Regions from separate parts of the Carboxydocella sp. JDF658 genome, predicted to be linked through region 1. Evidence: riboswitches for the same ligand, from Rfam matches in the RefSeq annotation. Region 1 holds a riboswitch; the other holds the start of a gene.
What was found. A riboswitch is a leader RNA that binds a small molecule or an ion and turns the genes downstream of it on or off. The one in region 1 is predicted to bind S-adenosylmethionine.
Positions count from the first base shown of each region.

Region 2: linked by a shared signal. The riboswitch ahead of JDF658_RS12370 (hypothetical protein) and the one ahead of JDF658_RS03300 (homocysteine synthase) in region 1 are both predicted to bind S-adenosylmethionine.

Region 1 covers NZ_BDLR01000017.1:14,430-18,104, forward strand. Annotated here, with positions in the region: gene JDF658_RS03285 (NAD(P)/FAD-dependent oxidoreductase) at 1-770, shown strand, start outside; gene rd (rubredoxin) at 790-948, shown strand; gene JDF658_RS03295 (SurA N-terminal domain-containing protein) at 1,003-1,566, shown strand; SAM riboswitch class I at 1,641-1,745, shown strand; gene JDF658_RS03300 (homocysteine synthase) at 1,811-3,097, shown strand; gene JDF658_RS03305 (DMT family transporter) at 3,107-3,550, opposite strand.
Region 2 covers NZ_BDLR01000106.1:610-4,284, forward strand. Annotated here, with positions in the region: gene JDF658_RS12360 (chromate transporter) at 1-460, shown strand, start outside; gene JDF658_RS12365 (hypothetical protein) at 463-1,512, shown strand; SAM riboswitch class I at 1,578-1,694, shown strand; gene JDF658_RS12370 (hypothetical protein) at 1,770-2,693, shown strand; gene JDF658_RS12375 (methylenetetrahydrofolate reductase C-terminal domain-containing protein) at 2,677-2,922, shown strand; gene JDF658_RS12380 (methylenetetrahydrofolate reductase) at 2,935-3,675, shown strand, end outside.

The DNA of each region.
Region 1 (3,675 bases):
CAGGCCAAAAAGGGATCATCATCGGAGGGGGACCGCTGGGGCTGGAAGCGGCCTGGACTCTCAGTCAGCGCGGTATTCAGGTGGCGGTATTAGAACACAATCCGCGTTTGTTGCCTCGCCAGGTGGATGAAAAAGCTTCAGCCTACCTCCACCGGGCTGCCCAGAGAGCGGGGATTGAACTGGTGCTGGCTGCCCAGGCCCAGGCCATTACCGGCACGGAAAAAGTAGAAGCTTTGCAACTGGCTGATGGCCGACAGCTGCTGGCGGATTTTATTCTCTTTTCCACCGGAGTACGGCCCAATCTGGAAATAGCCCAGGCTGCCGGACTTGCCTGCCAGCGGGGCATTGTGGTCGACCGGTATCTTCGCACTTCCCAGGACCAAATCTGGGCTTGCGGGGACGTGGCGGAATACAATGGCCAGGTCTGGGGGCTGTGGCCAGTGGCTCAGGCTCAGGGGCGGGTAGCCGGGATGAATGCTGCTGGCGCTGAGGAAAAATACGTAGAGGTGCCGCCGCCATCCATTCTTAAAGTCATGGGCACCTCCGTCTTCTCCATAGGCAACTGGGCTGAGAGTGGTAGCCAGAAAGTCAAGGAAGACGAAGAGGGCTTTTATTGCAAATTGTGTTTCCAGGGCCGTCAGCTCACTGGTGCCATAGTCATTGGAGATGAGGGCCTGGCCCGGCAGTTAAAACGGGCGGTGGAAAAAGGCATGGAAACGGACCCGGAAGCAGATTTTTCCCGGATTCTGGCGGATCTGGGACAGGGATAAAAAGAAAGGAGATGTTCTTATGGAAAAATACGTCTGTGTTATTTGCGGCTATGTCTATGACCCGGCAGTTGGGGATACGGATAATGGGATTGCTCCTGGCACTCCTTTTGAAGCTCTGCCGGCAGACTGGGTTTGCCCCATGTGTGGCGCTGGCAAGGAAGATTTCGAAAAAGAGTAAGGCTTTTGGCCCCGGGAAAGCCCGGGGCCTTTCTGGCAAGGAGGATAAGATTGTATGCGCAAGCTATTGTTGCTTGTAATCGTATTGCTGGTCATCATTACTGGCTGTGCCAGACAGACTACCTCTCCTCCGCAGCTGGATAATAAAACGGCGGCCATAGTGAACGGCGAAAAGATCAGCACCGTTGACTTTGAACGCCGGGTAGAGAAGAAAAAGTTTGTCCTCACGGCTCAGGGCACGGATTTTAACGGGCCCAGCCGGGAGCATGCCCTGACCATGCTCCGGGAAGAGGTAATCGCTGACCTGGTCAGGGAAACTTTATTAATGCAGGAGGCGACCAGACTAAAGCTGATAGCTACTGATGCGGAAGTAGAGGCGGTTATCAAGGAAATCCGGGCCAATTTTCCCGATGAGGCCACCTTCCAGGCTACAATGCAGGCCCGGGGGCTGACAGTGGAGGCGATGCACAAATATAACCGGCTCCAGCTGACACGACAGAAGCTGGTGCAATACTGGGGCGGGGAGGATAAACTGCAGGAAAGGTTGGCAGAGGTGGAAAAAAAGGCGAAGATCCGTATTAATGATCAGGTAGTGGAACGGATATTGCAAGAAATTTAAATATAATCCCCACTAACTATATTGACATACTTAGATATACATGCTATTGTTATACTACACAAATAAATAGGCGACTCTTATCGCGAGTGGTGGAGGGACTGGCCCGATGAAGCCCGGCAACAGCCGCCTGAAGGCGGAAATGTGCCAAATCCTGCAGGCAAAAGCCTGAGAGATGAGAGGGAAGCATGGTTATGCCAGGCGCCTCTCGGGCGCTTTTAATTTTTTCAAGAAAGGGGAAAGGATAATGAACAAAAAACCAGGCTTTGATACGATTGCACTTCATGGCGGGCAACAACCTGATCCTGCTACTGGAGCCAGGGCTGTGCCCATTTATCAGACTACATCCTATTGCTTCCGTGATTCCCAGCATGCGGCCGACCTGTTTGCCCTGAAGGAAGCGGGCAATATTTATACCCGGATTATGAATCCCACTACTGATGTGTTTGAACAGCGGATGGCCCAGCTGGAAGGAGGAGTAGGGGCACTGGCTGTTTCCTCCGGTCAGGCGGCTATCACTTTCTCCATCCTTAACCTGGCCCAGGCCGGTGATGAAATCGTAGCTTCCAGCAGTCTTTATGGCGGGACCTATAACCTGTTTGCCCACACCCTCCCTAAACTGGGGATCAAGGTGATTTTCGTCGACTCCCGGGATCCGGAAAATTACCGACAGGCTATTACCCCTAAGACCAAAGCCCTTTATGGAGAACTGATCGGGAACCCGCGCCTGGATGTGCTGGATATAGAAAGGGTGGCGGAAATCGCTCATGAAAACGGGATTCCCCTGATTGTGGACAACACCCTGGGGACGCCTTACCTCTGCCGGCCCATAGAACATGGAGCGGATATAGTGGTCCATTCGGCCACCAAGTTTATCGGAGGCCATGGGACTTCTATTGGCGGGGTCATTATTGACGGGGGCAAATTTGACTGGTCGGCCAGTGGTAAATTCCCCGGTCTGACTGAACCCGACCCCAGCTACCACGGGATGAAATACCATGAAGCCCTGGGACCGCTGGCTTATATCGTTAAGGCCAGAGTGCAGTTATTGCGGGATCTGGGTTCCTGCTTGAGTCCCTTCAACAGCTTCCTTTTCCTGCAGGGTCTGGAAACCCTGTCCCTGCGCATGGAGCGGCATAGCAGCAATGCCCTGCAAGTAGCCCGCTGGTTGGAACAGCATCCCCTGGTAGAATGGGTTAACTATCCTGGTTTGGCAAGCAGCCCGGAATACGCCAGGGCACAAAAATACCTGCCCCGGGGCCAGGGAGCTATCCTGACCTTTGGCATTAAGGGCGGTCTGGAGGCAGGCCGGAAATTTATCGATAGCCTTGAATTATTCTCCCATCTGGCCAATGTAGGGGATGCCAAATCCCTGGTCATTCATCCGGCCTCTACCACCCACCAGCAATTAACTCCGGAACAGCAATTGACAACCGGGGTAACGGAAGAAATGATCCGTCTCTCCATTGGTTTGGAAGATGTCAATGACCTGATCGCTGACCTGGATCAGGCCCTGCAAAAAGCCCAGGCCTAAGGCCTGGACTTATTTTTGCAGTAATAGACGGGCACCGATAACCAGGAGCAAGAGACCGGCCAGGTGGGTCCATTGGGGCTGTTTGGGCGTAAGACCAGCCAGGCCCAGATAATCCAGCAAGGCGGCGGTGCTGACCTGGCCGACGATAATTGCTGTAGTGGCGGAAATGGCCCCCAGGCGGCTAATGCCCAGCACGACGGTAGCAATAATGGCTACATTGATAAAACCCCCCAGATAGGCATACCAGGGGACTGTACTGATTTTCCCCCAGGTTGGAAAACCGGTACCGGTAAAAATCAGCACCGCCCCCACTCCCGCCAGTCCCAGCAAATGTACCAGCAGGGTGGCAGGCCAGAGGCCGAGGTTTTTGTTGAGCAGGGTGTTAAGTACCCCTTGTACAGCCATCAGGGACCCGGCTGCCACCGGAATCAACAGTGCAGTCCAATTGCTCATTATCTCCCCTCCCGTGTCGAAAAAGATAATTACATTTATTATTCTGGCTATTAATGTAATGTTTTATGTAAAAAGAGGATTTTTTTGCAGCAGGGAGAATACAAATAAATTATTAGATAGCAGGC
Region 2 (3,675 bases), on a different contig from region 1:
CCAGCAGGAAGTGGTGGAAAATTACCACTGGATGAGCAAAGAGGAATTCACTGATATGCTGGCCATGGCCAATGCCCTGCCCGGACCTATTGCCACCAAGATGGCAGCTTATGTAGGTTATAAAATGGCCGGCTGGTGGGGGGCGGTTGTTGCTCTGGCTGGCGTAGTGGTGCCCACTGCCGTAGCGGTGGTGGCCCTGGGGGCTTTTTTCTGGCGTTATCGCCATCACCCGGGGATTGCAGGGATGTTGAAGGCGGTACGGCCCGTGGTGGTTGTGCTGCTGATTCAGACAGCCTGGGAAATGGGAGCAAATGCCTTTCCCGACCAGTTCACCTGGATAATTGCGGCTGCTTCCCTGCTGGCCCTGCTCTGGCTTAAAATCCACCCGGCCTGGGTGATTTCAGTTAGTATGGCCCTGGGTTTTTTTCTGCAAGTGGGACTTTTTAAGGAGGGACGGTAGTTATGGCAGTAAAAGTAACAGGAATCGGCAGTTTGCCCCATCAGGAGATTGAAGCAGGACTGGCATTAATCCAAAAATATATGGGAGACTGGCCGCACTGGCCGCAATTTCCCGCCCGGGGCTGGCAGGAGGAGTTTGTACCCCAGTATGTTTCCCCGCTCATCCAGCTGGGTCTGGTAGAAAAAAGAGGTACAAAACTGGTTTTTGCTACCGACGGGGAAGATTTTCCCCTGCGTCTGGCGGATTTCTACGAACTTTACCTGGCAGCTCAGGAGGGGGAGAGCAGGGCTCTGGCCGCTTTTGCCCTGCCGGAAGCAAGTGCCAGCGGCCTTTACGCCCTGGTCCGTTCCATTCAGGCTGGCAACTGGCAGGCCCAGGGAGTAAAAGGCCAGCTGAGTGGCCCCATTACCATCGGCTTTCAGCTCTTGCAACCCGATGGCCGGGCGGCTTACTATGATGAGCAGTTGCGGGACGTGATCCTGAAGGCCTGTGAAATGGGAGCCCGCTGGCAGACCCGTTTTTTGCGGGAAGAAACGGGGTTGCCGGTAATAGTCTCGGTGGATGATCCAGGTATCTATGCTCTGGGGCTATCCACCCACATTACCCTGACCCGGGAAGGCATCAAGGAGGATTTGACCACGGTTATGACTGCCATCAAGGCCGAGGGCGGAAGAACCGGTCTGCATTGCTGTGCCGGTACGGACTGGTCCATGGTGATGGAATGCCCGCTGGATATTCTCTTCTTTGATGCCTATGAATATCTTACCTCCTTGCTGGTACATATACCGGCTTTGCAGGCCTATTTCCAGCGAGGTGGGGAAGTGGCCTGGGGACTGGTACCCACTTCTCCCCGGATTGAGACTGAGACCGCAGAGTCCCTGCTGGCCCGCTGGCAGGAAGTGCTGGCAGCCCTGGAACAGCGAGGACTGGACCGGGAACTGGTGCTGCCCCGGAGCTGGCTGACTCCCAGCTGTGGCACAGGAACCCTGTCTGTGGCAGCAGCGGAAAAGGTTTACCATATAACAGCTGAGCTGGCGGAAAAAATTTTCTAAAACAGTTGACATTTTCCCCTGATCTGCATAAAATAGCTTTGTAAACAATTTCATAGGAATTCGTACTCTTATCCAGAGAGGTGGAGGGACTGGCCCGATGAAACCCGGCAACAGCCCATGCGTTGGGGACGACGGATGGGAAATGTGCCAATTCCTGCAGGTGTTTACCTGACAGATAAGAGGAAGAAGGCTATTTATGTCCTCTTCTGCTTATCTGCAGGAGAGGATTTTTTGTTTTCGGGAAAGGGGTGCAGACGATGAGAAAACAGAACCAATGGCAAAAAATTCAGGGGCTGCAACAGTTGCTGGCCAGAGAAACCTGCTGGTATGCTTACAGCCGCAGTGCCTGGTACCGGCAGCTCTGGGATCGCTGGCAACTCCATCCCAAGGACCTGACCGACTGGCAGGTATTTGGCCGCTGGCCCCAGGTGGAAATAGATGATTGGCCGGAAGGAATTCAGCTGACTGAAGAAGAATACTGGAATGGGTTGATCACCGTTACCGATGGCCGGGGTGGCCGCCGGCTGGTGCCCTATACCAGCAAGGACAAGGAACAGGGGATTGAGGCCTACCAGACTCTCTTTCAATTTGCCGGTATCGGCAAAGGGGATAAGGTGGTAATCTGCCCGCCCCTGCCGGGCCTGCTGGACTGGGCCGTTCCGGCCCTGGAACGGCTGGGAGCCTTACCGGTGTTGATTGAAGCCCGGGCTCTGGCCTCCACCCTGGTGGGCAAGGAACCCACCGTGCTGATCATGGGAAAGGAGCAACTGCCTTACCTCTATGGGCTGCCCCTGAAACGGCTGTTGCTGGTCTGGCTGGAAGGGGAAGAAGGGGGCCTGGCGGAGGCCATCCAGGAGGCGCGGCAAATCAGCAACGGGGAGGTAACGGCTCTGGTGCAGCCAGCCTGGTTGCCCTTCCCGGCAGCCATTACCTGTGAAAAGGGCAGTATCCACTGGTTGCATGAACATGTTCTGGCCCAGCAGTCTCCTGGCAACCGACTGCTGCTGACCAGCCTGCGCCTGCAGGCCTGGCCCCTGGTCCGATATGTCAGCCAGCTCAAAGGTATCTGGTCCACTTCCCCCTGTGCCTGTGGTCGGGATGATACTCCGGTGTTGATCAGCCTTGCTACCTGGGGCAAGGAAAAGAAAAGGGGGGGCCAGAGCAATGCCGCAGCCCGCTAAATCCTGTCAGCTTTGCCAGACCTGTCTCAAGCAGCAGACCTTTGACATTTGTCCGGTGCGAGCCTGTGCCAAAGGCTTGAACAGCGGGCCCTGTGGGGGCACCAGGCCGGGCGGCCAGTGCGAGGTGGGCAGCCGCCGCTGCGGCTGGGCCCTGATCTTTCAAAAAGCCAAAACCGCTGCAGTTGCTCTGCCAGCGAATGCGGGCATCAATTTGAAATTCTACGGATAAGGAGAGGTAGCCTTGTTGCAGCAAAAACTGGCTCAGGGGCGTCAGGTATTAACGGTTGAGTTGCCCCCGCCCCGGGGGATTGCTTTTCAGGAAGTGCTGGAGCTGGCCCTTGCTATCAAAGAGAAAGTTACAGCTTATAATATCACCGATAACCAGCGAGCGGTCATGCGCATGAGCCCGGTAGCAATGGCCGCTCTTTTGCTTCAGGCTGGCCTGGAACCTATTTGCCAGTTTACCTGCCGGGATCGCAACCGTTTGGCTCTGCAGTCGGAAATCCTGGGGGCAGCAGCTCTGGGTGTGCGCAATTTTTTGCTGCTAACCGGGGACCATACGCTGGTGGGGGACTGTCCTGGCGCCAAACCGGTTTTTGACCTGGATTCGGTCCAATTGCTGGCTGCTGCTGACAATTTGCGCCGGGGTTTTGCCTTAAACGGTGAACCCTTGCAGGGAGTACCGGATTTGTTTCTGGGGGCGGTGGTTAACCCGGCCCCGGAACTCAGGGAAATGCAGATCTGGAAACTGCAGAAAAAAATCCGGGCCGGGGCAGCCTTTGTCCAGACCCAGGCCATCTATGACCCCGGCATCCTGGCGGATTTCCTGCAAGAGGCGGGGGAATTGGGCGTCCCCATCCTGGCCGGGGTGATACCACTGCGTTCCGCCCGGATGGCGCATTTTATGAATGCCAACATTCCCGGCATTCAGGTGCCCCCGGCTATGATTCGCGCCCTGGAAAAAGCAACAGACCCTCTGGCG